One region of the Geodermatophilus sp. SYSU D00708 genome, then DNA from elsewhere that is predicted to be linked to it. Evidence: riboswitches for the same ligand, from Rfam matches in the RefSeq annotation. Region 1 holds a riboswitch; the other holds the start of a gene.

The links. Region 1 has a riboswitch for cobalamin ahead of ACI79D_RS03360 (CbtB domain-containing protein). Riboswitches for the same ligand answer to the same signal wherever they lie in the genome.
Region 2: it holds a riboswitch for cobalamin, as region 1 does, so the genes downstream of both, ACI79D_RS03630 (putative cobaltochelatase) here and ACI79D_RS03360 (CbtB domain-containing protein) in region 1, are expected to answer to the same signal.

What each region holds. Positions count from the first base shown of each region.
Region 1 covers NZ_JBJGYS010000002.1:309,115-324,339, reverse strand. Annotated here, with positions in the region: gene ACI79D_RS03395 (RecB family exonuclease) at 1-750, shown strand, start outside; gene ACI79D_RS03390 (maleylpyruvate isomerase family mycothiol-dependent enzyme) at 770-1,606, shown strand; gene ACI79D_RS03385 (amidohydrolase family protein) at 1,635-2,825, shown strand; gene ACI79D_RS03380 (HAD family hydrolase) at 2,822-3,565, opposite strand; gene metH (methionine synthase) at 3,643-7,455, opposite strand; gene ACI79D_RS03370 (PAC2 family protein) at 7,570-8,430, shown strand; gene ACI79D_RS03365 ((2Fe-2S)-binding protein) at 8,642-9,376, shown strand; cobalamin riboswitch at 9,374-9,556, shown strand; gene ACI79D_RS03360 (CbtB domain-containing protein) at 9,592-9,792, shown strand; gene ACI79D_RS03355 (CbtA family protein) at 9,804-10,577, shown strand; gene ACI79D_RS03350 (HD domain-containing protein) at 10,638-11,681, opposite strand; gene mshC (cysteine--1-D-myo-inosityl 2-amino-2-deoxy-alpha-D-glucopyranoside ligase) at 11,681-12,964, opposite strand; gene ACI79D_RS03340 (maleylpyruvate isomerase family mycothiol-dependent enzyme) at 13,048-13,764, shown strand; gene ACI79D_RS03335 (VOC family protein) at 13,779-14,165, opposite strand; gene ACI79D_RS03330 (SCO1664 family protein) at 14,342-15,091, opposite strand; gene ACI79D_RS03325 (DUF3090 family protein) at 15,111-15,225, opposite strand, start outside.
Region 2 covers NZ_JBJGYS010000003.1:29,162-44,386, forward strand. Annotated here, with positions in the region: gene ACI79D_RS03575 (S-adenosylmethionine:tRNA ribosyltransferase-isomerase) at 1-25, opposite strand, end outside; gene ACI79D_RS03580 (SDR family NAD(P)-dependent oxidoreductase) at 22-717, opposite strand; gene soxR (redox-sensitive transcriptional activator SoxR) at 789-1,259, shown strand; gene ygiD (4,5-DOPA-extradiol-dioxygenase) at 1,330-2,181, shown strand; gene ACI79D_RS03595 (hypothetical protein) at 2,282-3,118, shown strand; gene cobA (uroporphyrinogen-III C-methyltransferase) at 3,159-4,418, opposite strand; gene cobT (nicotinate-nucleotide--dimethylbenzimidazole phosphoribosyltransferase) at 4,486-5,586, opposite strand; gene cobC (Rv2231c family pyridoxal phosphate-dependent protein CobC) at 5,583-6,662, opposite strand; gene ACI79D_RS03615 (cobalamin biosynthesis protein) at 6,655-7,002, opposite strand; gene ACI79D_RS03620 (cobyrinate a,c-diamide synthase) at 6,999-8,372, opposite strand; gene cobO (cob(I)yrinic acid a,c-diamide adenosyltransferase) at 8,369-8,983, opposite strand; gene ACI79D_RS03630 (putative cobaltochelatase) at 8,985-10,979, opposite strand; cobalamin riboswitch at 11,037-11,163, opposite strand; gene ACI79D_RS03635 (hypothetical protein) at 11,267-11,716, shown strand; gene ACI79D_RS03640 (transcriptional regulator) at 11,713-12,006, shown strand; gene ACI79D_RS03645 (AbrB family transcriptional regulator) at 12,154-13,245, shown strand; gene ACI79D_RS03650 (LLM class flavin-dependent oxidoreductase) at 13,269-14,321, shown strand; gene ACI79D_RS03655 (hypothetical protein) at 14,386-14,652, shown strand; gene ACI79D_RS03660 (class I SAM-dependent methyltransferase) at 14,657-15,225, opposite strand, start outside.

The DNA.
Region 1 (15,225 bases):
GTGCGCGGCACGCTGGTGCACACGGTGCTCGAGAAGCTCTACGACCTGCCCGCCCGGCAGCGCACCCCCGCCGCCGCCCGCGAGCTGGTCGCGCCGGCGTGGGAGGAGCTGCGGGCCGATCCCGAGGTCGCCGAGCTGTTCGCCGAGGGCGGCGCGGCCGACGACGCACCGGCCGGGCAGTCCCTGGAGGCGTGGCTGGCGTCGGCCGGCACGCTGGTGGAGACCTACTTCTCCCTGGAGGACCCGTCGCGCATCGAGCCGGACGGCCGGGAGCAGCTGGTCGAGGTCACCCTGCCCGACGGGCTGCTGCTGCGCGGCTACGTCGACCGGCTCGACGTCGCGCCCAACGGCGCGCTGCGGGTGGTCGACTACAAGACCGGATCGATGCCCCGCGAGGCCTTCGAGGCCAAGGCCCTGTTCCAGATGAAGTTCTACGCGCTGGTGCTGTGGCGCACCCGGGGCGTGGTGGCGAGCCAGCTCAAGCTGCTCTACCTCGGCGACGGCGACGCGCTGACCTACGCGCCGGACGAGGGCGAGCTGGTCCGCTTCGAGCGCACGCTGCAGGCGATCTGGGCGGCGATCGAGCGCGCGGTGGCCACCGGCGACTTCCGGCCCAACCGGACGCGGCTGTGCGACTGGTGCGACCACCAGGCGCTGTGCCCGTCCTTCGGCGGCACTCCCCCGCCGTTCCCGGCGGAGGCCGCCGCCGCGGCCGGCTGGCACACCCTGCCGATCGTCGAGCGCGACTGAGAGAGGACCCGTTCTCCCCATGCCTCGCCAGCTCGACACGGGACCCGGGACGGGGCCGGACGCGCCCGGCGCAGAGACCGGGCTGGGCTTCGAGCGGCACTGCGCGGAGATCGTCACCCAGACCCGGCTGCTGCGCGGCCTGCTGGCCGACGGGGCGGACCCGGCCACGCCGGTGCCCTCCTGCCCCGGGTGGACGATCGGCGCGCTGGTCCGGCACCTCGGCGGCGGGCAGCGGTGGGCCGAGACGGTGGTCGCCACCCGCGCGAGCGGGCCGCCGCCGGACGGCTTCTTCCGCGACGTCGTCCGCGACGCCGAGCCGCCGGCCGCCGAGCTGGCCGGGGAGCTGGCCGCCGCCGAGCCGCTGGCCGACGCGCTGCGGGCGGCCGGGCCGGACGCGGCGGTCTGGACGCCGACGGGCTCGGGCGCGATGCGCTTCTGGGCCCGCCGCTTCGCCTTCGAGACCGTCGTCCACCGCGCCGACGCCACTCTCGCCGCCGGCGAGCCGTTCTCCCTCGACCCGGACGTCGCCGTCGACGCGGTCGACGAGTGGCTGGAGCTCGGCTCGCTGCCGCAGATGCTCGAGTTCCACCCCGAGCGGCGCGGGCTGCTCGGGCCCGGGCGGACCGTGCACCTGCACGCGATCGACACCCCCGGGGCGGAGTGGGTGGCCGACCTGACCGGCGCCCACCAGGCCTGGCGGCGGGCGCACGAGCGGTCCGCCGTCGCCGTCCGGGGCCCGGTGGCCGACCTGCTGCTGCTCGTCTACGGCCGCCGGCGCGTCGACGACGGCGGGCTGGAGGTCCTCGGCGACCGGGGGCTGCTCGACGAGTGGCTGGCCGGGGTCCCCTTCCGCTGACCGGTCCTGCGGGTCGACAGTGGGCGGCGTGCGGGCGTACCGGGCCCAGCGGGCCTTCGACGGCGAGCAGGTGCTGCCCGGCGGGGTCCTGGTCCTGGTCGAGGGCGGCACGATCGCCGGCGTCGAGCCGGGCGACGCCCCCGCGCCGCCCGGCTGCCCGGTCACCGAGCTGCCGGGCACCACGCTGCTGCCCGGCCTGGTCGACACGCACGTGCACCTGTGCGGCGACAGCGGGCCACGGGCGCTCGACCAGCTCCCCGAGCTGTCCGCCCACGAGCTCGACGCGATCGTCACCGAGGCCGGGCGGCAGCAGCTGCGCGCCGGGGTGACCGCCGTCCGGGACCTCGGCGACCACCGGTGGGCGGTCCTCGAGCGCGACCGGCGGGACGACGGCGGCCCGACGGTCGTCGCCGCCGGGCCGCCGATCACCTCCCCCGGCGGGCACTGCTGGTCCATGGGCGGCGAGGCCACCGGCATCGACCAGCTGCGCCGGGCGGTGCGCGAGCGCGCCGAGCGGGGCGCCGGCGTGGTCAAGGTGATGGCCAGCGGCGGGCTGATGACCCCCGGGACCGACCTGGCCGCCGGCCAGTTCTCCCTGGCGGAGCTGCGGGCCGTCGTCGACGAGGCGCACCGGCACGGCCTGCCGGTCACCGCCCACGCCCACGCGTTGACCGCCGTGGAGCAGTGCCTCGCCGCCGGGGTCGACGGCATCGAGCACTGCAGCTGCCTGACCCCGCAGGGCGTGCGGACGCCGCGGGAGCTGGCCGACGGCCTGGCGAGGGCCGGCACCCTGGTGTGCCCCACCCTCGGCTGGTGTCCCGGCACGCAGCCGCCGCCGCACGTCCAGGCGCGGATGGCGGCGGCCGGGGCGACCGTCGAGGCGCAGCTGGCCAACGTGGCCCGACTGCGCGAGGCCGGGGTGACCCTCCTGGCCGGCACCGACGCCGGCATCTCCCCGCCCAAGCGGCACGGCCTGGTGCCCATGGCGGTGGCCGACCTGGTGGGCTGCGGCGTCCCGGTGGCCGAGGCGCTGGCGGCGGCCACCGGCCGGGCGGCCCGCGCGTGCGGGCTGGGCGACCGCACCGGGCGGCTGGCGGCCGGTCTGGACGCCGACCTGCTGCTGGCCGACGGGGACGTGACCCGCGACGTCACCGGGCTGCAGCGCCCCCGGCTGGTGCTGTCCCGGGGCCGCGAGGTGGCGCCGGCCGCTCGGGCCTAGGCAGAGACCGCGTCGCGGGCGGCCAGCACGTCGACGAGGTCGGCCAGGCCCACGCCGTCCAGCGTGTCCCGCAGCACCAGTCCGGGCGCCGGCGGCAGCGGCTGCAGCGAGGGCACGCCGAGCACCGCGGCGCCCGCGGCGAGGCCGGCGGTGGCGCCGGCGACGGAGTCCTCCAGCACCACGCAGCCGGCCGGGTCCACGCCGAGCGCGGCCATGGCCTGCAGGTAGGGCGCCGGGTCGGGCTTGCGCGCGGGGACCTCGTCACCGCAGACGGTGACGTCGAACGGCGGGAGGTCGGGGAAGGCCCGGCCGATCGCGGCGAGCACGACGTCGGCCAGCCGCCGCGGCGTGGTCGTCACCAGCGCGGTGGGCGTCGCGGCGGAGCGGACCTCGGCGATCAGCTCCCGCGCACCCGGGCGCCAGTGGATCTCCCCGCCCAGCAGCACGGCCACCCGGTCCTCGATCCACCGGCTGTCGGCGAGGAACTGCTCCTCGGTGCGCTCCACGCCGAGGTCGGCGTACAGGATGTCCATCGCCACGTGCATGCTGGTGCCGACGGTCCGCTCCCGGGCCTGCTCCGAGAACTCGCCGCCCAGCTCGCGGGCCAGGGCGAACATCGCCTCGCCCCAGTACTGCTCGGTCTCCACCAGCGTGCCGTCCATGTCGAACAGCACCGCCTGCAGCCGGCCGGCGGGCGAGAGGGCCGTGCCGCTCACGCCGGAGGTGTCGGGGGTGTGCACTGGATCAACCCTACGGCGGCGGGAGGGGGTGCCGGCCGCGACGGCGGCGTGATCGTCGCCGCACTGCCGGCGCGGGCTCAGTCCTCGTCGGTGCGGTAGCCGAGGTTGGGCGAGAGCCACCGCTCGGCCTCGGCGACCGTCCAGCCCTTGCGCCGCGCGTAGTCCTCGACCTGGTCGCGGCCGATCCGCCCCAGGTTGAAGTAGCGCGCCTGCGGGTGCGAGAAGTACAGGCCGCTGACCGCTGCGCCCGGCCACATCGCCATGCTCTCGGTGAGCTCGATGCCCGTGGTGGCCTCGACGTCGAGGAGCTCCCAGATGGTCCGCTTCTCGGTGTGCTCCGGGCAGGCGGGGTAGCCGGGGGCCGGCCGGATGCCGGTGTACCGCTCGGCGATCAGCGCGTCGTTGTCCAGCCGCTCGTCGGCCGCGTAGCCCCAGAACTCCGTGCGCACCCGCTGGTGCAGCCGCTCGGCGAACGCCTCGGCCAGCCGGTCGGCCAGCGCCTCCAGCAGGATCGCGCTGTAGTCGTCGTTGGCCTTCTTGAACGCCGCCACCCGGTCGGCCAGGCCGAGCCCGGCGGTCACGGCGAACGCGCCGACGAAGTCGGGCAGGCCGCTGTCGGCCGGGGCGACGAAGTCGGCCAGCGACGTGCGCGGCGCGCCGTCCCGGCCCTCGGTCTGCTGGCGCAGCTGGTGCAGGGTCGCCCGGACGGCGCGGCGCGACTCGTCGGTGTAGACCGCGATGTCCTCGCCGTCCACCCGGTTGGCCGGGAACAGGCCGAAGACGCCGGCGGCCCGCAGCCACCGCTCCGCGACGATCCGGTCGAGCATCGCCTGGGCGTCCTCGTACAGCCGCCGGGCGGCCTCGCCGGTCGCGGGGTTGTTGAGGATGTCGGGGAACCGGCCGCGCATCTCCCAGGCGGTGAAGAACGGCTGCCAGTCGACGTACCGGCGCAGCTCCTCGATCGGCTGGTCGGCGACCACCCGCACGAACTGGGTGGCCACGCCGTGCGGGTGCTCGGAGCCGGTGTCGCGGGCCTGCTGGAGCAGCATCCGCGGCCGCGGCGGGGTGTAGCCGCTCCAGTCGATGCGCGGCGCGGCCGCGCGGGCGGCGGCCAGCGGCAGCATGGTCCGGGTGTCCTGCCGGGCGGCGTGCCGCTCGCGCAGCGCCGCGTAGTCGGTCTCGGTCTCGGCCAGCAGCCGCGGGCGCTGCTCGTCCGACAGCAGCGCGGCGACCACCGGCACCGACCGGGAGGCGTCCTTCACCCAGATGACCGGCCCGTGGTAGCGCGGGGCGACCTTGACCGCCGTGTGCGCCCGCGAGGTGGTGGCGCCGCCGATCAGCAGGGGGATGTCGAAGCCCTGGCGCTCCATCTCCGCGGCGAGGCCGGCCATCTCGTCGAGGGACGGCGTGATGAGCCCGGACAGGCCGATGATGTCGGCGCCCTCGTGCTTGGCCGCGTCGAGGACCTTCTGCGCGGGGACCATGACGCCGAGGTCGACGACGTCGTAGTTGTTGCACTGCAGGACGACGCCGACGATGTTCTTGCCGATGTCGTGCACGTCGCCCTTGACGGTGGCCATCACGACCTTGCCGTTGCTGCGCTCGGCGTCGCCGGGCTGCTTCTCGGCCTCGATGTACGGGATCAGGTGGGCGACGGCCTTCTTCATGACCCGGGCGGACTTCACCACCTGGGGCAGGAACATCTTCCCGGCGCCGAACAGGTCGCCGACGACGTTCATCCCGTCCATCAGCGGGCCCTCGATGACCTCGATGGGCCGGCCGCCGCGGGCGCTGATCTGCGCGCGCAGCTCCTCGGTGTCGGCCTCGACGAACTCGTCGATGCCCTTCACCAGCGCGTGGGTGATCCGCTCCGCCACCGGCAGCGACCGCCACTCGTCGGTGGCGACCTCGCGGGCCGCGCCGTCCCCGGCGTAGTCGCCGGCGATCTCCAGCAGCCGCTCGGTGGCGTCCGGGCGGCGAGCCAGGACGACGTCCTCGATCCGCTCCCGGAGCTCCGCCGGCACCTCGTCGTAGACCTCGAGGGCGCCGGCGTTGACGATGCCCATGTCCAGGCCGGCGGCGATCGCGTGGAACAGGAAGACGGCGTGGATGGCCTCCCGCACGCGGTTGTTGCCGCGGAAGGAGAAGGAGACGTTGGAGATCCCGCCGGAGACCAGCGCGCCGGGCAGGTGCTGCTTGATCCAGCGGGTGGCCTCGATGAAGTCCAGCCCGTAGCGGGCGTGCTCCTCGATGCCCGTGGCGACGGCGAAGACGTTCGGGTCGAAGATGACGTCCTCGGCGGGGAAACCGACCTCCCGGGTCAGGACGTCGTAGGCCCGGCGGCAGACCTCGGTGCGCCGCTCGAACGAGTCGGCCTGGCCGGCCTCGTCGAAGGCCATCACCACGACCGCGGCGCCGTACTTGCGGCACAGCCGGGCCTGCCGGACGAAGTCCTCCTCCCCCGCCTTCAGCGAGATGGAGTTGACGATCGCCTTGCCCTGGACGTTCTTCAGGCCGGCCTCGATGACCTCCCACTTCGAGGAGTCGATCATGATCGGCACGCGGGAGATGTCGGGCTCGGCGGCGACCAGCCGCGTGAAGCGGTCCATCGCCTCGACGCCGTCGATCATGCCCTCGTCCATGTTGACGTCGATGACCTGCGCGCCGGCCTCGACCTGCTGGCGGGCGACGGCCAGCGCGGTGGTGTAGTCGCCGGCCTTGATCAGGTTCCGGAAGCGGGCCGAGCCGGTGATGTTGGTCCGCTCGCCGACGTTCACGAACAGGCTCTCGTCGGTGACGGTGAGCGGTTCCAGCCCGGACAGGCGCAGCGCCGGCGCCACCTGCGGCGGGGTGCGGGGCGCCGTCCCCTCGACCGCCGCGGCGAGGGCGGCGACGTGCTCGGGCGTCGTGCCGCAGCAGCCGCCGACGAGGTTGACCAGGCCGCTGGCGGCGAACTCCCCGACCAGCGCGGCGGTCTCCTCCGGCGACTCGTCGTACTCGCCGAAGGCATTGGGCAGGCCCGCGTTCGGGTAGCAGGAGACGAACGTGTCGGCGACCCGCGCCATCTCGGCGAGGTAGGGCCGCATCTCCTTGGCACCCAGGGCGCAGTTGAGGCCGACCAGCAGCGGGCGGACGTGCCGCACCGAGTGCCAGAACGCCTCGGTCACCTGCCCGGACAGCGTCCGCCCGGAGGCGTCGGTGATGGTGCCGGAGATCATCACCGGCCAGCGGCGGCCGCGCTGCTCGAACAGCGTCTCCAGCGCGAAGACCGCCGCCTTGGCGTTGAGGGTGTCGAAGATCGTCTCGACGAGCAGGACGTCGCAGCCGCCGTCCACCAGCCCGGAGGCCTGCTCCAGGTAGGCCTCGACCAGTTCGTCGTAGGTGACGTTGCGGGCGCCGGGGTCGTTGACGTCGGGCGAGATGGACGCCGTCTTGCTGGTCGGGCCGAGCGCGCCGACGACGAATCGCGGCCGGCCCGGGGTGCGCGCGGTCATCGCGTCGCACTCGCGGCGGGCCAGCCGGGCCGCCGCGATGTTGATCTCGTGCGCGAGGTCGGCCATGCCGTAGTCGGCCAGCGAGATGCGGTTGGCGTTGAACGTGTTGGTCTCGACCAGGTCCGCGCCGGCCTCGAGGTACTCGCGGTGGATGCCCGCGACGAGGTCGGGCCGGGTCAGGCACAGCAGGTCGTTGTTGCCCTGCACGTCGGTGGGCCAGTCGGCGAACCGCTCGCCGCGGTAGCCGGCCTCGTCGGGCCGGTCGCGCTGGATCGCCGTCCCCATGGCGCCGTCGAGCACCAGGATGCGCTGCTGCAGCAGGGCGGTGAGCTCCGCGGTCGCATCGGGGCGGAGGGACGACGTCCCGGTGGCGGAAGACGTGTTGCGGGACGACACCGAGTCAGGGTATCGGTCCCCGGGGCGGCGAGTCGCTCCTGCGGGGGACGTGGGCCACACGCACGGGTCGGCGAACACGCGGCGTGTCCTCCCCCGCGACGTAGGCTTCGAGGGGTGATCGACCCGAAGTCCACCCCTGAGGACCTGCCCCGGCTGAACGACCCCGTCGTGGTCGTCGCCTTCGAGGGCTGGAACGACGCCGGGGACGCCGCCACCGGGGCGCTGGAGCACCTCGAGCTCATCTGGGACGCCACCCCGCTCGCCGCGCTGGACCCCGAGGACTACTACGACTTCCAGGTCAACCGGCCCACCGTCTCGCTCATCGGCGGGGTCAGCCGCCGGATCGAGTGGCCCACCACGCGCATCTCCGTCGCCCGCCCGCCGGGTTCCGACCGCGACGTCGTGCTGATCCGGGGCATCGAGCCCAACATGCGCTGGCGGGGCTTCTGCGAGGAGCTCATCGAGCTGTGCCAGGAGCTCGACGCCCGCACCGTCGTGGGGCTCGGCGCGCTGCTGGCCGACACCCCGCACACGCGCCCGACCCCGGTGACCGGGTCGGCCTACGACACCGAGTCCGCCGAGCGGTGGGGTCTGGAGACGTCCCGGTACGAGGGCCCGACCGGCATCCTCGGCGTCTTCCAGGACGCCTGCGTGCAGGCCGGCCTGCCGGCGATCAGCTTCTGGGCCGCGGTGCCGCACTACGTCTCCCAGCCGCCGTCGCCGCGGGCCACCGTCGCGCTGCTGCAGCGGGTCGAGGAGGTCCTGGAGCTCGCCGTGCCGCTCGGCGCGCTGCCGCAGCAGGCGGAGGACTGGGTGAAGACCGTCGACGAGATGGCCAACGAGGACGCCGAGGTCGTGGAGTACGTGCGCTCCCTCGAGGAGCGGGCCACCGAGGTCGACCTCTCCAACGCCAGCGGCGACGCCATCGCCCGCGAGTTCGAGCGCTACTTGCGCCGCCGGGGCGGCACGAACTGACGTCGGCCCTGTCGCAGGGGCCCGCCACGACCGTGTGAGTGGTGGGCGACGGGGTCCTCCCGCTGCGCCGCCGGGGCGGCTCCCCCCAACTGACGTCCGTCCGGCTCACGCGGGGCTCCCCCTCGCCGTCGTCGCAGTGGTCGACCGCCGACGCGTGACGCGGCTGTGTTGGGGATAACGGTCGACGTCGGGGGTGCGGGACGATGGCCCGGTGACCGGATCCGCCGCGGTGCAGGCGCTGACCGCGGCCGGGGCGCTCGGCCCGTTCTTCGCCGTCGCGCCCGAGGCCGGACCGGGCTGGGTCACCTGGGCCGCCCTCGTCGACGGCGGCCCGCTGGAACAGCGGATCGCCGACGTGCGCGCCGCCCTCGCCGCAGCACCCGGCGCGCCCGACGTGGACCGGCGGGTCGCCGCGTCCCTCGCGCACCTGGGGCTGGTGGCCCGCCTCCTCTCCCCCGTGCTCGGCGCCGCCCTGGCGCGCGGCGTCCTGCCGGTGGCCGCGCCGGAGGACGTGCACCTGCACCTCGCCGGGGCCAACCCGCTGCCGTTGGCCCTGCCCGCCGCCGGGACCGTCCCCGCGGCCGGCCCGGACGCGCTCGCCGGGGCACTGGACCGGTGCTGGCTCGTGCCGGCCGTGCAGCCCCTGTCGGCGGCGGTGGCCGCGCGCACCGGCCTGTCCACCCAGGTGCTCGACGGCAACGCGACCTCCGCGGTCGCCGGTGCGCTGCGGATGGCGACCACCGCCGTCCCGGAGCTCGCGCCCCTCGCCGCGGCGACCCTCGACGCCGTGCTCGCCGAGGGCACCCTGGCCGGCACCGGTGCCCGCCGCGGCGACGGCAGCTTCGTCCGCCGCTCCTGCTGCCTGTTCTACCGGCTGCCCGGCGCCGGCACCTGCGGCGACTGCGTCCTCACCCGACCCGGGCCCGGCGCGAGTCGCGGGGTGTAGCGTTCGCGCCGCCGCAGTGTCAGGGAAGCCGGTTCAAGTCCGGCACGGTCCTCGCCACTGTGACCGGGGAGCGGACCCCCACGGCACCACTGGTGCCCCTCGCCGAGTCGGGGGACGCCGGGAAGGTCGGGGCGAGCGTCGATCCGGGAGTCAGGAGACCGGCTGCGGCGCGCACCACGTCATTCCACGAGGCATGGAAGAAAGGGTTCCTCCGCATGACCTCTCCGCACGCCCAGTCCGCTCCGTCGCGCGCCCGCATCGCCGTCCCCGCCTGGGCCTGGGCTCTGGCCCTGCTCGCGCTGTTCGGCCTGTACCTGATCGCCCAGGACAACGGCGCCGTGCTCGCCTCCCTCGGCGACACCGCGCACGAGTTGTTCCACGACGCCCGGCACTCGCTGGGCATGCCGTGCCACTGAGCGGCGCCCCCGTGACCGGGACCCTCGACCGTCCCGCCGTCGGGCAGCCGCTCCGCTTCGGGCAGTTGTTCGGCCGGATCGTGCTCGCCGGCCTGGTGGCCGGCGTGCTGGCCGGCCTGTACTCGCTGCTGGTGACCGAGCGGGCCATCGCGCCCGCCCTCGCCGTCGAGGAGGCCCGCGCGGCCACCGAGGGCGGCCACGAGCACGGCGCGGAGCTGTTCAGCCGCCCCGAGCAGCTATTCGGCGGGTTCCTGGGCACCGTGCTGGCGGGCGTAGTCCTGGCGGTGGTGTTCGCGGCCGTCTACGGCCTCGTGCGGCACCGGCTGCCCGGCCGGACCGACGTCGCCCGGACCGCGCTGCTGGCCGCCGTCGGCTTCGCCGTGCTCGCGCTGCTGCCCGCGTTGAAGATCCCCGCCAACCCGCCGGCCGTCGGCGACCCGGCCACCGTCGGCACCCGCACCGCGATCTACGGCGGCGTGCTGCTGTGCGGTGTCGTCGGCGCGATGCTGGTGGCCGCGCTGGTCAGCTGGCTGCGCAGCCGCGGCGCCGGTGACGCGGTCACGGCGATCGCCGCGACCGTGGCCGGCGCGGTCCTGCTGGCGCTGGTGCTGGTGCTCGTGCCGGACAACCCCGACACCATCGCCGCCGACGTACCGGCCGCGGTGGTGTGGGACTTCCGGCTCGCCTCGCTCGGCCAGCTGGCCGTGCTGTGGGCCGGGCTCGGCCTGACCAGCGGCTGGCTGCTGGACAGGCTCCCCCGCCGCCGGGCCGTTCCCGCCGGCTGACCGGCCGGCGCCGTCGACCGCCGCGTGCCGGCGGTCGACGGCGCGGTCCGGGCAGGACGGCTAGGGCAGGCGGAGCAGCGGGCGCATCGCCGACGCCGCGTCGGCGTCGAAGAGCCGGTCGTGCATCGTCAGGGCGAACCGGTCGGTCATCCCCGACACGTAGTCCACGACCTGGGTGACCGGGTCGGCCTCGGTGTCCCGGTAGGACGCCGGGATCAGCTCCGGGTGGGCCAGGTGGTGGTCGACCAGCCGACGGGTCACGTCGATGGCCAGCTGCTTCTGCCCGGCCGCGGTCTCCGACGCGTAGACCCGCTCGAACATGAACGTCCGCAGCTCGTGCATGGCCGCCAGCTGCTCGGGCGCCATCACCACGGCCCCGGCGGTGTTCCCGGGGGACAGCGACCCCTCCACGACCGCGTCGATCATCGCGCCGACCATCTGGCTGCCCGGGTCCCCGAACGCGGCGCGGGCGCGGGCCGGCAGGTCGCCCACCCGCAGCACCCCGGCCCGGACGGCGTCCAGCGCGTCGTGGGACAGGTACCCGATCCGGTCGGCGTAGCGGACGCACTCGGCCTCGCGGGTGTCCGGCGGCGGGTCGATCTTCCAGCTGTGCGCCCGGATGCCGTCGCGGACCTCCCAGGTGAGGTTGAGCCGCTCGAGCACCTCGACGATGCGCACCCCCTGCGCGGCGTGGTGCCACCCGCCGGGCACGTAGGGCTCGAGGGCGTCCTCGCCGATGTGCCCGAACGGCGAGTGGCCCAGGTCGTGGCCCAGCGCGATCGCCTCGGCCAGGGTCTCGTTGAGGCCCAGCGCGCAGGCCAGGGAGCGGGCGACCTGGGTGACCTGGAGGGTGTGGGTCAGCCGGGTGACGAAGTGGTCGCCGTCGGGGTTGAGGAACACCTGCGTCTTGTGCTTGAGCCGGCGGAAGGCCTTCGCGTGCAGGATGCGGTCGCGGTCGCGCTCGAACGCCGTCCGCAGGGGGTCCTCGGGCTCGGCGACCGCCCGGCCCCGCGTGGCCGCCGACCGGGTGGCCGACGGCGCGAGGTCCTCCTCGGCCGCCTCGCGCGCCGCCCGGTCGACCAGCCGGAAGGGCCCCGACGCCATCAGCAGTCCTGCAGCGCGCTACCCGTGGCGCACGAGTCCAGCGCGACACCCAGCAGCGCGTCGACCGCGTCGCACACGACCGTGGGGGCGCCGTCCTCCAGGTCGTCGCCGTCCCCGGCCGCCAGCGTCCGGGCCGCCCAGCGGTCGACCACGGCGATCGCGCCAGGGGTGTCGAGGTCCTCGGACAGCCGCTCCCGCAGGCCCTGCAGCACCGGTGCGGCCGGCGCGCCGGCCGCCCGGGCCACGGCGCGGCGCCAGGTGACCAGCCGCTGCTCGGCCTCCCGCAGCAGGTCCGGCGTCCAGGCCCGGTCGGTGCGGTAGTGGCCCGACAGCAACGCCAGGCGGATCGCCATCGGGTCCACGCCCTCGCCGCGGAGCTTGGACACGAACACGAGGTTGCCGCGGCTCTTGCTCATCTTCTCGCCGTCCAGGCCGATCATCGCCGCGTGCACGTAGGCCCGGGCGAAGGGCTTGGTGGCCGTCAGCGCCTCGGCGTGGACGGCGGAGTACTCGTGGTGCGGGAAGACCAGGTCGCTGCCGCCGCCCTGGACGTCGAAGGCCATGCCGATGGTCTCCAGCGCGATCGTGGCGCACTCGATGTGCCAGCCGGGCCGGCCGGCCGTGCCACGCGGGCCGGGCCAGGAGGGCTCCCCCGGGCGCTCGCCGCGCCACAGCAGGGGGTCGAGCCGGTTGCGCTTGCCGGCGCGGTCGGGGTCGCCGCCGCGCTCGGCGAAGAAGCGGAGCATGGTCGGCTCGTCGTAGCGGGACTCCCCGCCGAAGCCCGGGGCCTGGGCGACGTCGTGGTAGACGTCGCCGGTGCCGTCGTCGAGGACGTAGGCCAGGCCGTCGTCGAGCAGGTCCTCGATGTGCGCCACGATCCGCGGGATCGACTCGACCGCGCCCACGAAGTCCTCGGGCGGGAGCACCCGAAGCGCGGTCATGTCCTCCCGGAACAGCGCGGTCTCGCGCATGCCCAGGACGATCCAGTCCTCCCCGTCGCGCTCGGCGCGCTCGAGCAGCGGGTCGTCGATGTCGGTGACGTTCTGGACGTAGTGGACCGCGTGCCCGGCGTCCCGCCACACGCGGTTGACCAGGTCGAACGCCAGGTAGGTCGCGGCGTGGCCCAGGTGCGTGGCGTCGTACGGGGTGATCCCGCAGACGTACATGCGGGCGGTGTCCGCGGGCGAGGTGGCGACGACCTCCCCCCGGGAGGTGTCGTACAGCTTGAGCGCGGGACCGGTGCCCGGGAGGGTCGGCAGGAGCGGAGCAGGCCAGGCGAGCACGCCCCGAGCCTAGAGGCGGCTTCCGACGACGCCCGGCGGCCCTCATCCTGGGTGTGCGACAGCGGCCCCGTCGGAGGTGGATCGTGGAGCTCGACCAGTACCTGCCGGTCCTGCAGAAGGCGGACGCGCGCTTCGCCGAGGCCGCCGCCGAGGCGGTGCTCGCCCGCGGCTGGTCCGCGCCGGTGACCGGCTGCCCCGGCTGGACGCTGGCCGACCTGGTCTGGCACCTGGCCGAGGTGCAGCACTTCTGGGCCTGGGTGGTGCGCACCCGCGCCGTGGACCCCGGCGGCTACGTCGAGCCCGTGCGGCACCCCGACGACGAGCTGCTGGGCTACGGCCTGGCCCAGTCCGCCGAGCTGGAGACGGTCCTGGCCGGCGCCGACCCGGCCGAGCGGGTGTGGACGTGGGCGGCGCGGCAGGACGTCGCGTTCGTGCTGCGCCGCCAGGCCATGGAGGCGGTGGTGCACACCTACGACGTCGAGGAGGTGCTCGGCGACGTCCGCCCGATCCCGGCCGACGTCGGCCTCGACGGGCTCGACGAGTGGCTGGAGGTCATGGTCCCCGCCGTCCTCCCCTCCGGGCCGCCGGACACGGCCCACCCGGTGGTCTTCCACGCGGTCGACGCCGACGCCGAGCGGACCCTCTTCCCCGGGTCGCGCCCCTTCCCCATCGCCGCGCTCACCGGGACCGCCGGCGACCTGCTGCTGGCGGTGTGGCGCCGGCTGCCGCTGGAGGTCCTGACGGTGGACGGCGACGGGCTGCAGGCCGCCGCGATGATCGACCTGGTGAAGCTGGAGTAGCCGCCGCGATCCGCTCAGGGCCAGGTGGTCGCGTACCGGTCGAACTCCTCACCGGTCTGGACGCCGACCACGCAGAACACCAGCCCCGCCGGGTCCTTCATCTGCCAGAAGCCGCCCATGTCCGCGAAGCGGGTGGCGCCCAGCGCCTCCAGGCGGACCACCTCGGCGAGGACGTCGTCGGTCTCGACGTCGACGTGCCAGCGCGGCGGCGTCCCGGTGCCGGTGCGCTGCACCTCCAGGTGGAAGCCGTCCGCGAACGAGCCGAGCGAGGTCCAGTCGGGGTCGGTGGGGTCGGGCTCGGCGGGCCGGCCGGTGGCGGCGGACCAGAAGTCCCGCCCGGCGTCGTGGGTGTCCGGCGGGAGGTCCAGCAGCAGGATCGCCAGGCGGGAACGATGCGGCATGAGCCCACTGTCGCCCTACCGGGCTCCGACCGCGGCCAGGAGCCGTCCCGACCTGCGCTGAGCCCTACCTCGTCACCCCTCGGGAGGCCTCCGGCCCCCGCTCGGCGCGACGACCCTCGCAGGAGCGCCTTCGTGCCCTGCCTCGGGGAGCCTCCGGCCCCCACTCGGCAGGACACTCAGAAGGGCGGCCAGGGCAGGGCGGGCCAGTCGCCGCTGGGCTGCGGGTGGCAGCCGGTGCGCAGCAGGTCGGCGGCCCGCTGCTGGGTGCGGCGCACCTCGCGTCGGGTGAGGTGCTCGTGCAGCCGCTCGCCGAGGTCGCCGAGCAGGTCGTCGCGGAGCCGCTCCAGCACCTCCAGCGCCTCGGCCGGCAGCGGCTTGCCGGCCCAGCGCCACAGCAGGGTCCGCAGCTTCGGGTCGACGGAGAAGCAGATGCCGTGGTCGACGCCGTACACGTGCCCCTCGGGCGTGGGGATGATGTGCCCGCCCTTGCGGTCGGCGTTGTTGACGACCGCGTCGAACACCGCCATCCGGCGCAGGCCCGGGTGGTCGGAGCGGACGAAGGCGGCCAGGTCGACGGTGGGGTCGCCGTCCACCCACAGCTGCACCATGCCGGGGCCGAACGGGCCGTCGCGCAGCACGGTGGGCGGCACGACGCGCCAGCCGGTGGCCTCCGACACCAGCGCCGCGGCCACCTCCCGGCCGGCGAGGGTGCCGTCGGGGAAGTCCCACAGCGGCCGCTCCCCCGCGACCGGCTTGTAGACGCACTCGCCCTCGAGCTCGTCGGTGCGGATGGTCCCGACGAGGGTGACGTTGCTGGCGTCGAGCATCCGGCCCTCGAGGTCGATCTCGCCGTCGAGCAGCAGGGTCCGCGCCTCGGCGTCGTCCACCGGCGAGCGCAGGTCGGGGGCGGCTGGCTGCTCGGTCATCGGCGCCGCGGGGCCGGGCTCAGCGGCGGTAGCCGTTCTGCCGCGGGCAGACGTGCCCGCTGGGGTCCAACGGCAGGGAGCACAGCGGGCACGCCGGCCGACCCGCGGCCACCACGCGGCGGGCGCGGACGACG
Region 2 (15,225 bases), on a different contig from region 1:
CGGCGCCCATGGCCACGGCGCTCATCGCGCGGCCTCCGCGCCGACGGCGAGCTCGGCGGCCCGGTAGCGGCCGCTGGGCCGGCCGCCCTCGACCAGTCGCAGCAGGGAGGGGACGACGTCCTCCGGGGCCGGCAGCCCGGTCGCGTCGGGGTCGGCGGCCCGGTGCATGTCGGTGGCCATGTCGCCGGGGTCGACCGCGTGGACGTGCAGCGCCGGGTGCTCGACGGCGAGGACGGCGGTCAGCAGGTCGAGTGCGGCCTTGCTCGCGCCGTACCCGCCCCAGCCCTCGTAGGCCTCGACCGCGGCGTCGCTGCTGATGTCGAGCACCGTGCCGCCGGCCCGCTCGAGCGCCGGCAGCACCGCCTGGACCAGGGCGAGCGGCGCGACGGTGTTCACCGCGAGCACCCGTTCCAGCGCTGCCGGCGGCAGGTCGGCGAGCCGGGGGAGCGGGGTGGGGCCGAGCTCGCTGGCGTTGTTGACCAGCAGGTCCAGACGGTCGCCGACGGCCGCGGCGAGGGCGGCCCGGTGCGCGGGGTCGGCGACGTCCCCGGGGACGGCGGTGACCAGGTCCGGGCGGGGCAGGGCGGCGACCGCGGCGGCGAGGCGGTCGGGGTCGCGGCCGTCGACGACGAGGCGCCAGCCGCGCCGGGCGAGGGCCTGGGTGAGGGCGGCGCCGAGGCCGCGGGACGCTCCGGTGACGAGTGCGGTGCGAGTCATGCCGCCACGGTGGAACCTGAAGTGCACTCGAGGTCAATACTTGGAGTCGACTTCAATTCGAGGAGGTCGTCGTGGCGGACGAGCTGACCATCGGGCAGGTGGCCGAGCGGGCCGGGATCGCGGCGTCGGCGCTGCGGTACTACGAGGCCCAGGGGCTCATCGCGGCGTCCCGGACGGCCGGCGGAGCCCGTCGCTTCCCGCGCAGCGTCCTGCGCCGGCTGGCGTTCATCCGGGCCGCGCAGAACGTCGGGCTCACCCTGCCGGAGATCCGGACGGCGCTGGCCACGCTGCCCGAGGGGCGGACGCCGTCGGCGCGGGACTGGGCGCGGCTGTCGCAGGGCTGGCGGGACCGGCTCGACGAGCAGATCGCGGCGCTGGTGCAGCTGCGCGACGGGCTCAGCTCGTGCATCGGCTGCGGCTGCCTGTCCCTGACCCGGTGCGCGCTGTCCAACCCCGGCGACGTCGCCGCGGGCGAGGGCCCGGGGGCGCGCTGGCTGTCCCCGGCGCTGCGCCGGGTGCCGCCGGTGTCCAACGCGGGGTGAGGCGTTCCCTCGCCCTCCCGGCCGGGTGCGGGAGATGATCGACCGACCGCCGTCGGGAGGGGGAGGTCGCATGTCCGTCATGCCCGCCGCGTTCTTCGGCCACGGGAACCCGATGAACGCGCTCGAGAAGAACCGCTACACCGAGGCGTGGCGCGCGTTCGGGGAGTCGGTGCCGCGGCCGCGGGCGATCCTCGTCGTCTCCGCGCACTGGTACGTGCACGCCACCGCGGTGACCGCGATGCCGCAGCCGCGCACCATCCACGACTTCTTCGGCTTCCCCCGCGAGCTGTTCGACGTCAGCTACGACGCGCCGGGCCTGCCGGAGCTGTACCAGGAGGTCGCCGACATCGTCCACCCGACCTGGGTGGGCGCCGACCGGGACAGCTGGGGCATCGACCACGGCACATGGTCGGTGCTGCGGCACGCGTTCCCCGACGCCGACATCCCGGTCGTGCAGCTGTCGATCAACGCGCTCAAGCCGTTCGACTACCACCTGCAGCTCGGCGCCTCCCTCGCGCCGCTGCGGGAGGACGGCGTGCTGGTGATCGGCAGCGGGAACGTCGTGCACAACCTCGGCGGGGTGAGCCGGGCGATGCCCGACGGCGGGTTCGACTGGGCGCGCCGGTTCGACGAGCAGGCGCAGGAGTTCATGCAGCTCGAGCCGACCGAGGTGCTCCGCCTCGACGGGCACCGCGACTACGACCTCGCCGTCCCGACGCCGGACCACTTCCTGCCGCTGCTCTACGTCGCCGGGATCGCCGGGGCGACCGGGACGACCGCGGACGTCCTGGTCGACGGCTACGCCTACGGGTCGCTGTCGATGACCGCCTACACCGTCGGCATGACCCCGCCGTCCGCGGAGGGCAGCGGGTTCGCCGCGCCGCTGCCGGAGGACCCACCCCCGGACGGCGCCAACATCTGACGGCTGCGTGCTCCCCGCCGGTCGCGACAGCGGTCCCCGGCCACCGTTCGGCCCCATGATGTGACCGGCGGGTTCCGGAACCCCGCCGAGGAGGCTGGTCGTGCTGCGGCGCCGGACCGTCGTCTCGATCTCCCACGGGGGCGCCGTGGTGGTCCCGCTGCTGGACGCGGCGCTGGTCCTCTCCGGAGTGCTCGACCTCCGGACCGGTGTGCTGGTCGGGGTCGTCCTGGAGGCGCTGCTGTTGGTGGTCGTCGCCGGAGAGGCCGTGGTGTTCCGGCGCGCGTACCGCTCCGCCCGCAGGTCGGGGGCGTCGCGCGCCCCGGCCGTCGTGGCCGGGCTCCAGGCGGCGTGGCCGCCGGTGCTCCTCCGGCTGGCCCGGGCGGAGGCCGGGCTGTTCCGCGCGATGTGGTGGGCCGTGCGCCGGCGCCGGAGTGTGGGCGCCGGGGACACCCCGCTGCCCTACGCCGGCCGGTTCGGCCTGGTGGTGGCCGTGATCTGCTTCCTGGGGGCGCTGGAGACCGTCGTCGTCCACGTGCTGCTCCCGTGGGAGACCGTGCGGTGGGTGCTGCTGGCCGTGTCCGTGTACGCGCTGGTGTGGATGGTCGGCTTCGGCCTGTCCCTGCGCCAGCACCCGCACCTGGTCGGGGAGGAGGTGCTGGTGCTGCGGTTCGGCCACTTCCGGTCGGTCACCGTCCCGCTCGCCGGGGTCGTGGCGGTGCGGCGCCGCGTGGAGACCGGTCACCGGCGCACCGTCGTCTGCGACGGCGACCGGCTGGTGGTGTCGGTCATGGGTGACACGAACGTCGAACTGCGCGTCGACCCGACGGTGCGCCTCGCCGACCAGGCCGCCCCGGTCGCCCGCGTGGCGTTCTACGTCGACGACCCCGCCGCGGCGGTCCGGGAGCTGCGCACCCGGGCGCCGGACCGGGCGGGCTGAGCCGGCCGGACGTTCCCGCGGGAACGTGCGGCCCGTCCGCTCAGCGGGGCGAGCCGAGCTCCGCAGAGAGCCGGACCACCTCGCCGACGACCCACACCGCGGGCGGCCGGATGCCCTCCTCCGCCAGCGCCTTGCCCAGCCCTGCCAGGGTCGTGCGCACCGTGCGCTGGGTGGGCGTGGAGCCGTCGGCGACCACGGCGACCGGCGTCTCCGGGTCGCGGCCGTGCTCGACCAGCGCAGCGGCGATCGCCGGGGCGGTGTCGACGCCCATGAGGACGACGAGGGTGCCCCGCAACCGCGCCAGCGCCGGCCAGTCGACCAGCGACTGCGGGTGGCCGGGCGGCACGTGCCCGGAGACGACGACGAACTCGTGGGTGAGTCCGCGGTGCGTGACCGGGATGCCGGCCAGCCCCGGCACGCCGATCGCGCTGGTCACCCCGGGGACCACCTCCACCGGCACGCCGGCGGCCGCACACGCCGCCAGTTCCTCCATGCCGCGGCCGAAGACGAACGGGTCGCCGCCCTTGAGCCGCACCACCCGCCGGCCGGCCCGGGCGTGCTCGACCAGCAGTGCGTTGATCTGCTCCTGGGCCATGTACCGCCCGCGCGGCAGCTTGGAGGCGTCGATGACCTCGACGTCGGCCGGCAGCGAGGCCAGCAGCGACTGCGGCGCGAGGTGGTCGGCGATCACGACGTCGGCCTGGGACACCGCCTGCTGGCCGCGCACGGTGACCAGCCCCGGGTCGCCAGGTCCGCCGCCCACGAGGACGACGGTGCCCGGCCGCCCCTCCGGTGCGGCGCGGGCCGCCCGGTCGCGGATGCTGCCGTCGGTGAGCCCGGCGACGACCGCGTCCCGGACGGCGACGGCCCGCTGCGGGTCGCCGCCGCCGTGCACGCCCACGACGAGGTCGCCCTGCCGCCCGACGGCGGGGGTCCAGACGCTGGACGCCGCGCGGTCGTCGGCGCGGGCGCAGAACACCCGGGACCGCTCGGCCTCCTCCGCGACGGCGGCGTTGACCGCGGGGTCGTCGGTGGCGGCGACCGCGTACCAGGCGCCGTCGAGGTCGCCGGGCCGGTAGCCGCGCCGCAGCCAGGTGACCGCGCCGGGCCCGACCAGCGCCTCCAGGGCGGGCGTGACCTCCGGGCTGACCACGGTCACCCGGGCGCGGGCCTCGAGCAGGCCGGCCACCCGGCGGTGGGCGACCTGGCCGCCGCCGACGACCACGACCCTCCGGTCGAGCAGCCGCAGCCCCACCGGGTAGACCACTCCCGACGCGGGGTCGACCGGCGTGGCGTTCACGCTCGCCCCGCGCCGGCGCCCGCCCCGAGCAGGAGCGGGAGCGACGTCGCTCCGCGGGTGCGGTCGCTCACTGGCCCTTCTCCGTGACGCCGGCGGAGTCGAAGGTGGCCACGTCGCGCAGCGCCCGCGCCGCGCTGGCCACCAGCGGCAGCGCCAGGAGGGCGCCGGTGCCCTCGCCCAGGCGCAGGTCCAGCCCGAGCAGCGGTCGCAGGCCCAGGGCGCGCAGCGCGAGGGCGTGCCCGGGCTCGGCCGACGTGTGCCCGGCCAGCGCGTGCTCCAGCGCGGTCGGGCACAGCGCGGCAGCGACCAGGGCGGCGGAGCCCGCGATGACGCCGTCGAGCAGCACCGGCACCCGGGCGGCCGCCGCCCCGAGCACGAACCCGGCGAGCGCGGCGTGCTCCAGGCCGCCCACCTCGGCGAGGACGGCCAACGCCGCCTCCGGGGTCGCCGGCCGGGTCGGCACGCGGGCCGCGGCGCGACCGACGACCTCGACCTTGCGGGCCAGCGTCGGGTCGTCGACGCCGGTGCCCCGGCCGGTGGCCTCGGCCGGGGTCGCGCCGGTGAACGCGCAGACCAGTGCCGCCGACGCGGTGGTGTTGGTGATCCCCATGTCGCCGGTGACCAGACAGCCGTGGTCGGCGGCGAGGGCCGTCGCCACCTCGATGCCCACTTCGACCGCCCGCTGGGCCTCCTCTCCGGTCATGGCCGGGCCGACGGCGAGGTCGGCGGTGCCGGAACGCACCTTGCGGGCGAGCAGCGCCGCGCTCGGCTCGACCGCGTACGGGGTCGCCACCCCGACGTCCACGACGACGACGTCGGCGCCGAGCTGCGCGGCGAACGCGTTGACCACCGCGCCGCCGTGGACGAGGTTGGCCACCATCTGCGCGGTGACCTCCTGCGGCCACGGGGTCACGCGCTGGGCGTGCACCCCGTGGTCGGCGGCGAAGACCGCGACCGCGGCCGGTGCGGGCAGCGGCGGCGGGCACTGGCCGGCGGTGCCGGCGAGCTGCGCGGCGACGTCCTCGAGGACGCCGAGGGAGCCCGGCGGCTTGGTCATCCGGTCCAGCCGGTTGCGGGCGGCGCGCTCGGCCGCGCCGTCCCGCGGCGCGACCGCGGCGATCGTCTCGCCCAGCAGGGTGCCCGCGAACGGGGCCGGATCGGTGCTCAGCGGATCTCCTCGGGCAGGCGGGGCGCGGCCCGCGGCGTCGGTGGCGCGGGAGGGATCCCCTCCAGGATCGCAGCCAGGGCCGCGGCGAACGCACGCGAGGTCGCCGGAGCGCGGACGGCGACCCGCAGGTGGTCGACGTCCAGACCGGGGAAGGTGTCGCCGCGGCGCACCGCCCAGCCCCGCGCGCGCAGCTCCGCGCGGACCCGCTCGCCGCCGGGCACCCGCAGCAGCACGAACGACGACCGCGGCTCGGCGAGGACCTCGACCTCCGGCGGCAGCGCCTGCACCAGCACCTCCCGGTGGTCGATGAGGTGGTGGGCCGCCGCGGTGGCCTCGGCGCGGGCCTCCGGCCGGGTGCACGCGACGAGCGCGGCCAGGGCCGGGGTGGCCAGCGGCCAGTGCGGCTGGGCGGCGCCGAGGGCGGCCACCAGGTCGGCCGGGCCCAGGCAGTAGCCCACCCGCAACCCGGCCAGGCCCCAGGTCTTGGTCAGGCTGCGCACCACGAGCAGCCCCGGCAGGTCGGAGCGGCCGGCGAGGGACTCCGGCTCGCCGGGCACCGTGTCGGCGAACGCCTCGTCGACGACGAGCACCCGGCCGGGCCGGGCCAGCGCGGCGACGTCCCGCTGCGGGTGCAGCACCGAGGTCGGGTTGGTCGGGTTGCCGAGCACCACCAGGTCGGCGTCGTCCGGGACGGCGGCCGGGTCCAGCCGGAACCGCGGAGCCGCCAGCAGCAGCCGCTCGACCGGGTGCCCGGCGGCGCGCAGCGCGGCCTCCGGCTCGGTGAACGACGGGTGGACGACGACCGCCCGGCGCGGTCGCAGGGCCCGCGCGACCAGGGTGAACGCCTCGGCCGCGCCCGCGGTGAGCAGCACCTCCTGCGGCGGGCGGCCGTGTGCCGCGGCGACCGCGGCACGGGCCGGCCCGGCGTCGGGGTACTCGGCGCAGTCGTCGAGCGCCTCGTGCAGCATCGCCCGGAGCCACGGCGGCGGCGTACCCGGGCGCACGTTGACGGCGAGGTCGACCAGGCCCGGGGCCAGCTCGGCGTCCCCGTGGTGGCCCAGGTCGGGCTCACTCACCGGCCACCGCCACCGTGACCCGGCCGACCACCGTCCGGCCGACGAGCAGCGTGCCCCCGCCGAGCAGCGCGGCGGCCTCGGCGACCGAGGGCGTCCCGACCGCGGCGGCCACCCGGGCCGACGGCGCCGGCACCGGGACGGCGGCCAGTGCTGCCGCCGGGTGCCCCGCCACCGACCAGCCGCGGGCCGCCGCGGCCGCCCGCAGGCCCGGCTCCGCGACGCGGGCGTCGAGCGTGGCCAGCCGGACGCCGTCGGCCCCGGCGGGCAGGACGGCGTCCACCGCGGCCAGGACCTCCGCGGCCTCGACCCCCGGGCGCGCGCCCACTCCGACGACGATCACCGCGCCACCCCCGCCGGGACCGCGCAGGCGGCCACGAACCGCTCGGCGAGGACCGGGGAGCCGGCCCAGTTCAGGTGCAGGTAGCTCGCGTGGACGCCGCCCTCGACGAACCCCTCCGGCGCGGCGCCGGCCCAGCGCCAGGCCGGGCGCGCCCCGGCGACCGGCGTGACGACGGTGCGGTGGAACTCGTGCCCCCGCACCCGGGTGCCGGCCGGAGCGAGCGCCGAGTCGGTGAGGGCGACGGCCTCGCGGTACCCGAGCGTGAGGCGGGGCGACATGGCCGCGTCGGCGGCCAGGACCCCGCACATCGGGACGCCGTCCAGGCTGCGGGCCAGGTACAGCAGCCCCGCGCACTCGGCGGCGACCGGGGCGCCCCGCTCCGCGAGCGCGGCGACGTCCGCCCGCAGCGCGGCGTTGGCCGACAGCTGCGCGGCGTGCACCTCGGGGAACCCGCCGCCGACCACCAGCCCGGAAGTCCCCTCGGGGAGGTGCTCGTCGCGCAGCGGGTCGACGGTCACCACCTCGGCGCCCGCGGCCTCGAGCAGCTCGGTGTTCTCCGCGTAGCCGAAGGTGAACGCCGCACCCCCGGCGACGGCGATCCGCGGCCGGCCCTCGGCCCGCCGCACCTCGGCGGCGGGGTCCCACGGGACGGCGTCCAGGCCGGGGGCGGAGCGGGCCAGCCGGAGGACGGCGTCCAGGTCCAGTGCCCCGGCGACCACCTCGCCGAGCCGCCGCACCGTGGCCAGCGCCTCGGCCGACCGCTCGGCGGCGGGCACCAGGCCCAGGTGCCGGGAGGGCGTGACCAGCTCGTCCAGCCGCCGGACCGCCCCGAGGACCGGCACCCCCGACGCGCCGAGGGCCTCCCGCAGGATCTCCTCGTGGCGGTCGCTGCCGACCCGGTTGAGGACGACGCCGCCCATCCGCACCGTCGGGTCGAACGTGGCGAAGCCGTGCACCAGCGCCGCGACGCTCTGCGCCTGCGCGGAGGCGTCCACGACCAGCACCACCGGGGCGCGCAGCAGCCGGGCCACGTGCGCGGTGGAGGCGAACCCGGGCTCGACGGCCGGGGAGGTGGCGCCGTCGAACAGGCCCATGACCCCCTCGACGACCGCGACGTCGGCGCCCCGGGCCCCGTGCAGGAACAGCGGGACCACCCGCTCCTCTCCGACCAGGACCGGGTCGAGGTTGCGCCCCGGCCGCCCGGCGGCCAGGCCCGCGTAGCCGGGGTCGATGTAGTCGGGGCCGACCTTGTGCGGGGAGACGGCCAGCCCGCGCGCGGTGAGGGCGGCGACCAGCCCGGTGGTGACCGACGTCTTGCCCGCGTTGCTCGCCGGGGCGGCGATCACGACCCGGGGGACGGCTGCGGTCACCACTCGATCCCCCGCTGGCCCTTCTGGCCGGCGTCCATCGGGTGCTTGACCTTGGTCATCTCCACGACCAGGTCGGCGGCCTCGACCAGCGCCGGTGGCGCGTTGCGGCCGGTGACCACCACGTGCTGGGTGCCGGGGCGGTTGGTCAGGGTCTCCACGACCTCGTCGACGTCCACCCAGCCCCACGTCAGCGGGTAGGTGAACTCGTCGAGCACGTAGAAGCGGTGGGCCTCGGCGGCGAGGTCGCGCTTGATCTGCGCCCAGCCCTCCGCGGCGTCGGCGGCGTGGTCGACCTCGGTGCCCTGCCGGCGCGACCAGCTCCACCCCGAACCCATCTTGTGCCAGACGACGGGGCCGCCCTCGCCGGTCTGCTCGTGCAGCCGGCCCAGCGCGGTCAGCGCGGTCTCCTCGCCGACCTTCCACTTCGCGCTCTTGACGAACTGGTAGACCGCGATCGGCCAGCCCTGGTTCCACGCCCGCATCGCCATGCCGAACGCGGCGGTCGACTTGCCCTTCATCTCCCCGGTGTGGACGGCGAGGATCGGCCGGTTGCGCCGCGCCCGCGTGGTCAGCCCGTCGTCGGGGACCGCGGTCACCTGGCCCTTCGGCACGTCAGGCCACCTCGCGCGCGCTGCGGACGGTCGCCGCCAGCGACTCGGCGGCCAGCTCCTCCAGCCGCAGCGTCCGCGCGCCGAGAGCGGCGCCGAGTGCGCCGGCCAGCCCCAGCCGCACCGGCCCGGACTCGCAGTCGACGACGACGCTCGCGACCCCGGTGGCGGCCAGCAGGCCGGCCGCGGCGTGCGCGTCCGCGACCGCGGTGGCGCCGCGGACCCCCGTCGCCCGGCCGTCGGTGACGACGACCAGCAGCGGGCGGCGCTGCGGATCGCGGACCCGCTCCACCCGGAGCGTCTCGTGCGCGCGCAGCAGCCCGGCCGCCAGCGGCGTGCGCCCGCCGGTCGGCAGTTCGCGCAGCCGGGCCGCGGCCGCCTCGACCGACCAGGTCGGGGGGAGCGCCAGCTCGGCGCCGGTGCCGCGGAAGGTGACCAGGCCGACCTTGTCCCGCCGCTGGTAGGCGTCGAGCAGCAGCGACAGGACGGCGCCCTTCACCGCGCCCATCCGCGACCGCGACCCCATCGAGCCGCTGGCGTCGACGACGAAGAGCACGAGGTTGCCCTCGCGGCCCTCCAGCGTGGCCTGCCGCAGGTCGCCGCGCGCGAGGCGCAGCCCCGGGCCGGTGCGGCCGCGGGCCCGCTGGTGCGGCGCGGCCGCGAGCACCGTGTCGGTCAGGTGCAGCCGGGTCACCGTGCCGCGCGGGCGGGTCGAGCCGACCACGCGGCCCCGGTCGGAGCGGGCCCGGGAGCGCCGTCCGGCCACGCCCGTGCCGATGCCGGGCACCTCCAGCCGGCGGGTGCGGAACGGGTCCGACGGCGCCACGGCCGCCCGCTCCGGCGCCGGCCCCGGGTCCTCCTCGCGCGCGGAACCGCTGTCGAGATCACGGGATGTCGGCGCGTCGTCGGGTCCGGAGCCGCCGTCGTCCGGGCCGCCGGGGTCGCCGCCGGACGGGCCGTCGTCGTCGGGGCCGTCGTCGTCGGGATCCTCGGGGCGGGCATCGGCGAGGGCCTGGTCGAGGGTCTGCTGGTCCAGGCCCGGCGCGTCGAAGGGGTTGCGCCGGCGGCGGTGGGGGAGGGCCAGCCGGGCGGCCACCCGCACGTCGTCCTCGGTGACCTCCTCGCGCCCGCACCAGGCGGCGTGCGCGATCGCGGCCCGGGCGGTGACCAGGTCCGCGCGCAGCCCGTCGACGTCGAAGGCGGCGCAGACCGCGGTCACCTGGCGCAGCGCGTCGTCGGAGAGGACGACGTGCGGCAGCCGGGCGCGGGCGTCGGCGATGCGGCCGGCCAGCGCCGCCTCCTCGGCGGCCCACGCCGCGGCGAACCCGGCCGGGTCGGCGTCGTGGGCGAACCGGCGGCGCACCACCTCGGCCCGCTCGGCCGGGTCACGGGGCGCGGCGACCTCCACGGTCAGCCCGAACCGGTCCAGCAGCTGCGGGCGCAGCTCGCCCTCCTCGGGGTTCATCGTCCCCACCAGCAGGAACCGGGCCGCGTGCCGCACCGAGACGCCCTCGCGCTCGACGTAGGCGGTGCCCAGCGCCGCGGCGTCCAGCAGCAGGTCGACCAGGTGGTCGTGCAGCAGGTTGACCTCGTCGACGTAGAGCACGCCGCGGTGCGCGGCGGCCAGCAGCCCCGGCTCGAACGCCTTGACGCCCTCGGTGAGCGCCCGCTCGAGGTCCAGCGAGCCGACGACGCGGTCCTCCGAGGCGCCGACCGGCAGCTCGACCAGCCGGGCCGGCCGCGTCCGGCCGGGGGCGTCCGCGTCGTGCGGGCCGTCCGGGCAGGCCGGGTCCGGGGCGGCGGGGTCGCAGGCGAACCGGCAGCCGGTGACGACGTCCACCGGCGGCAGGACGGCGGCCAGCGCGCGCACCGTCGTCGACTTCGCCGTCCCCTTCTCGCCGCGGACGAGCACGCCGCCGACCGCGGGGGAGACGGCGTTGAGCAGCAGGGCCAGGCGCATGTCGTCCATGCCGACGACGGCGCCGAAGGGATAGGTCACCCGGGCGTCCTTCCTCCCCGGGTGTCCACGCCCGGAGGGAGCAGGGACGACGGCGGGAGTCTCCTGGCTGCCGGATCGCCGTCCGCCCCCGACCTTCCCGTCCCCGCGGGGACAGTGGCCGAGCGTGGGGGCCGACTCCCCGGTCACAGTGGCGGGACCGCGCCGGAGTTCCACCGGGCTTCCTCCACTGCCGTCGCTGTGGCCCGGTCATGCAACCACGCCGCCGCGGCGCGCGGACAGTCGCCCGTCTCTTGACGAGTTGGAAAGTGACCGCCACACTTTCCGACATGGAAAGCAACGGGGTCTCCGACCGCACCGCCGCCGCCGCGCAGCTCGCCGCCCTGCAGGCCGACCGGGAGGCGCTGGCCGACCGGGTCCTGCAGCCCTGGTGGTACGACGTCGCGCTGGGACTGCTGCTCTTCGGCTTCCTGTCCTCCTACGCCTTCGACTCGCTGTGGGTGACCTTCCCGGCCGTGATCGTGTTCATGGGCGGCCTGGGCGCCCTGGTGTCGGCCTACAAGCACATGACCGGGATCTGGGTGACCGTCAGCCCCGGCGCCATGGCGGTCTGGGCGGCGATCGTGCTGCCCGTCCTGATCGCCGCGTTCGTCCTCGCCGAGGGCTTCGACCAGCACTGGGTGATGGTCGTGGCCGGGGCGGTGCTCGGCCTGGCGGCGGCGCTGCTCAGCCGCCGCTGGGGCCGCGCCCTCGCCGCGGAGATGCGGAGCTCCCTGTGACCGCGACGGCCCCGCGGTTCGACACGGTGATCCACCCACCGCCGCGGCTGCAGATCTGCGGCCTGCTGGCCGCGGTCGACACCATGGAGTTCGCGGCCGTCCGGGACCGGGTCGGGGTGAGCGACTCCGTCCTCTCCAAGCACGTCCGGCAGTTGGAGGAGGCCGGGTACGTGAAGGCGCACAAGGCCACCATCGCCTCGCGCCAGCGCACCAGTCTGGCGCTCACCAAGGACGGTCGGCGCGCCTTCGACGCCCACGTGGCCGAACTGCGGCGGATCGCCGGAGTCTGAGGAAGGACCCCTCTGCCCCCCACGACGGATGGACCCCGTCCTCCCCACCCCTCGCAGGCTCGGGGCGGTGCCCTGGACGGGGCCACGGCGGGTCCCTGCAGAGGGGCCGCCCCGGGCTCGCGGAGGTCGGCGGGCAGAGTGGGCACCGTGGGGGGTCCGGGGCGCATCGCGCGGCTGGTGGACGCGGCACTGGTCCTCGTCGCCGCGGTCGCGGCCACCGTCCTCTTCGACGCCCTCGACCTGCCCTCGCCCTCGCTGTTCGGCGGCCTGGTGGTCGGCCTGGTCCGCGGCCTGGCCGGACGGCGGCGGCTCGTGGTCCCGCGCCCCGGGATGATCGCCGCGCAGGGCCTGATCGGGGTCTCCATCGGCGCGCTGGTCGACCTGGAGACCCTCGCCGCGATCGGCCGGGACTGGCTGCCGGTCCTGTCGGTCACGATCGGCACGCTGGTGCTGACCCTGCTGGCCGGGCTGCTGATGCGGCTGCAGCCGGGGATCAGCCCGGTGACCGGCGCGTTCGCGATGATCGCCGGCGGCGCGTCGGGGATCACCGTGATGGCCCGGGAGCTCGGCGCCGACGACCGGATGGTCGCCGTCCTCCAGTACCTGAGGGTGCTGATCATCGTCGTGCTGATGCCGGTGACGGCGACGGCGGTGTTCGGCGCCGCGCCCGGAGCCGGCGGCGCGGTGGTGGACGACGCCGGCCCGGGCTGGCCGGTCGACCTGCTGTTCTGCGCGGTCTGCCTGCTGGCCGGCGTCCCGCTGGCGCGGCTGCTGCGCATCCCGGTACCGGCGCTGCTCGGGCCGATGCTCGTGGCGACCGGCCTGGACCTGAGCGGCCTGTCACGGGGCGCGGAGGTCCCCACGGCGCTCGGCCTGGCGGCGTTCCTGCTGATCGGCCTGACGGTGGGGCTGAACTTCACCCGCGACAGCCTGCGCACCGTCGGGCGCGCGCTGCCGCTGGCGCTGGCGATCATCCTGGGCCTGATCGCGGCGTGCGCCGGCCTCGGCGCGGTCCTCACCGTGACGACCGACGCCAGCGCCCTCGACGCCTACCTGGCCACGACGCCCGGCGGGCTGTACGCGGTCCTGGCCACGGCCCAGGACGGCGGCGCCGACGCCACCTTCGTGCTCGCCGTCCAGGTGCTCCGGCTGTTCGTGATGCTGCTGTCCGCGCCGTTGCTCGCCCGCTGGCTGCGCCGCGCCGGCCCGGGGGAATCCGAGCCGGCGACAGGTGGTTGACCGTTCAACCGACGAGGCAGGGAGTGACAGTGGAGCTCGGGGTCTACACGTTCGGCGACGTCCTCCGGGACCCGCACACCGGGACGACGATCAGCCCCGAGCAGCGGCTGGCGAACCTGCTCGAGGAGATCGAGCTCGCCGACCAGGTGGGACTCGACGTCTTCGGCGTGGGGGAGCACCACCGGCCCGACTACGCGGTCAGCTCGCCGTCCACCGTGCTCGCCGCGGCCGCCGTCCGGACGACGCGGATCCGGTTGACCAGCGCGGTCACCGTGCTGTCCTCCGAGGACCCGGTGCGGGTGTTCCAGCAGTTCGCCACCGTCGACCTGCTCTCCCACGGCCGGGCGGAGGTCATGGCCGGGCGCGGGTCGTTCATCGAGTCCTTCCCGCTGTTCGGGTACGACCTCGACGACTACGACGAGCTGTTCGCCGAGAAGCTGGACCTGCTGCTCGCGCTGCGCGACTCCGAGCGGGTCACCTGGAAGGGCCGGCACCGCGCCGCGCTGGCCGACCAGCCGGTCTTCCCCCGCCCGGTGCAGGACCCGCTGCCGGTGTGGGTGGCGGTGGGCGGCAACCCGCAGTCCGTCGTCCGGGCCGGTGCATTGGGTCTGCCGCTGGCGCTGGCGATCATCGGCGGCGAGCCGGCCCGCTTCACCCCGCTGGCCCAGCTGCACCGCCGGGCCGCGGCGCAGTACGGGCACGGGCCGCTGCCGGTCTCGATCAACTCCCACGGCTTCGTCGCCGACACCTCGCAGGCCGCCGCCGACAGCTTCTACGACACCTACGCCGAGGTGATGACCCAGCTGGGCCGCGAGCGCGGGTGGGGCCCGATGACCCGCCCGGACTTCGGCGCCCTGGCCGGGCTGCACGGCGCGGTCGTCGTCGGAAGCCCCCAGCAGGTCGCCGAGAAGATCCTCTTCCAGCACGAGCTGTTCGGGCACGACCGGTTCCTGATGCAGTCCTCGCTGGGCGCCGCCCCGCACCGCGAGGTCCTGCGCTCGATCGAGCTGCTCGGCACCGAGGTCGCCCCGATCGTCCGCGCGGAGCTCGCCTCGCGCGCCGGGACGTCGGACTGATCACCTCATCGGGGAGCCCCCGCGGCCGCCCGACGCGCCTACCCTCGACCGGGGCGCGAGGGAGGTGAGCACGCTGGCCGAGGACACGGAGGGCGCCGAGACGAGGGGCGCCGAGGACGCCGTGCTGCTGTTCGTCGGTGGCCCGCTCGACGGGCGGGTGGAGATCCGGGAGGCGAGGCACGGGCAGCCGCTGCCGACGATCACCCACGTCCACCTCCACGGCGGCCCGAAGGTCGTGCACCGCTACGACCTGACCACGCTCACCGGGACGGCCGGCGTCTACACCGTGCGGCCGCGCCAGACCGTGCGCGACGAGTCGGTCGCGGACTGACCGCTCACCGGCGCCGCAGCACGAACCCCGCGTAGCCGTACTCGCCGGCCCGGGTGCGCCGCAGGTCCACCTCGGTCCGGGCCTGGGCCAGCACCGCCGCCGTCGCCTCGTCGGGGTCCGGCCACGCGTCGATCGCCGCCGCCAGCGGGACGTAGTACTCGTCCTCCCAGTCCGAGTCGGGCAGCAGTCGGGTGGCGACGACCTCCCAGCCCGCCGCGCGCGCCGCCGCCTCGGTCGCCGCGACGTCGCGCATCGCCGGGTACGCGGCCCAGAACGCGCGGGTGTCGGCCGAGGGGTGCGCGGTCGTCCACACGACCTCGGTGAACACCAGCACGCCGCCGGAGGGGAGCAGCCGGCGCCAGTCCTGCAGTGCGGCGTCGACTCCCATCAGGTAGGCCGCGCCCTCGCACCACAGCAGGTCGAAGGCCCGGTCGAGGAACGGCAGGGCGGCCATCGACGCGCGGACGACGGCGACCCTGCCGGCCTGCCCGGCGTCGACGGCGGCCTGCCGCGCCCGGCGGAGGAACGGCTCGTGCAGGTCGACGGCGACGACGCGGGCGCCGGCCGCGGCGA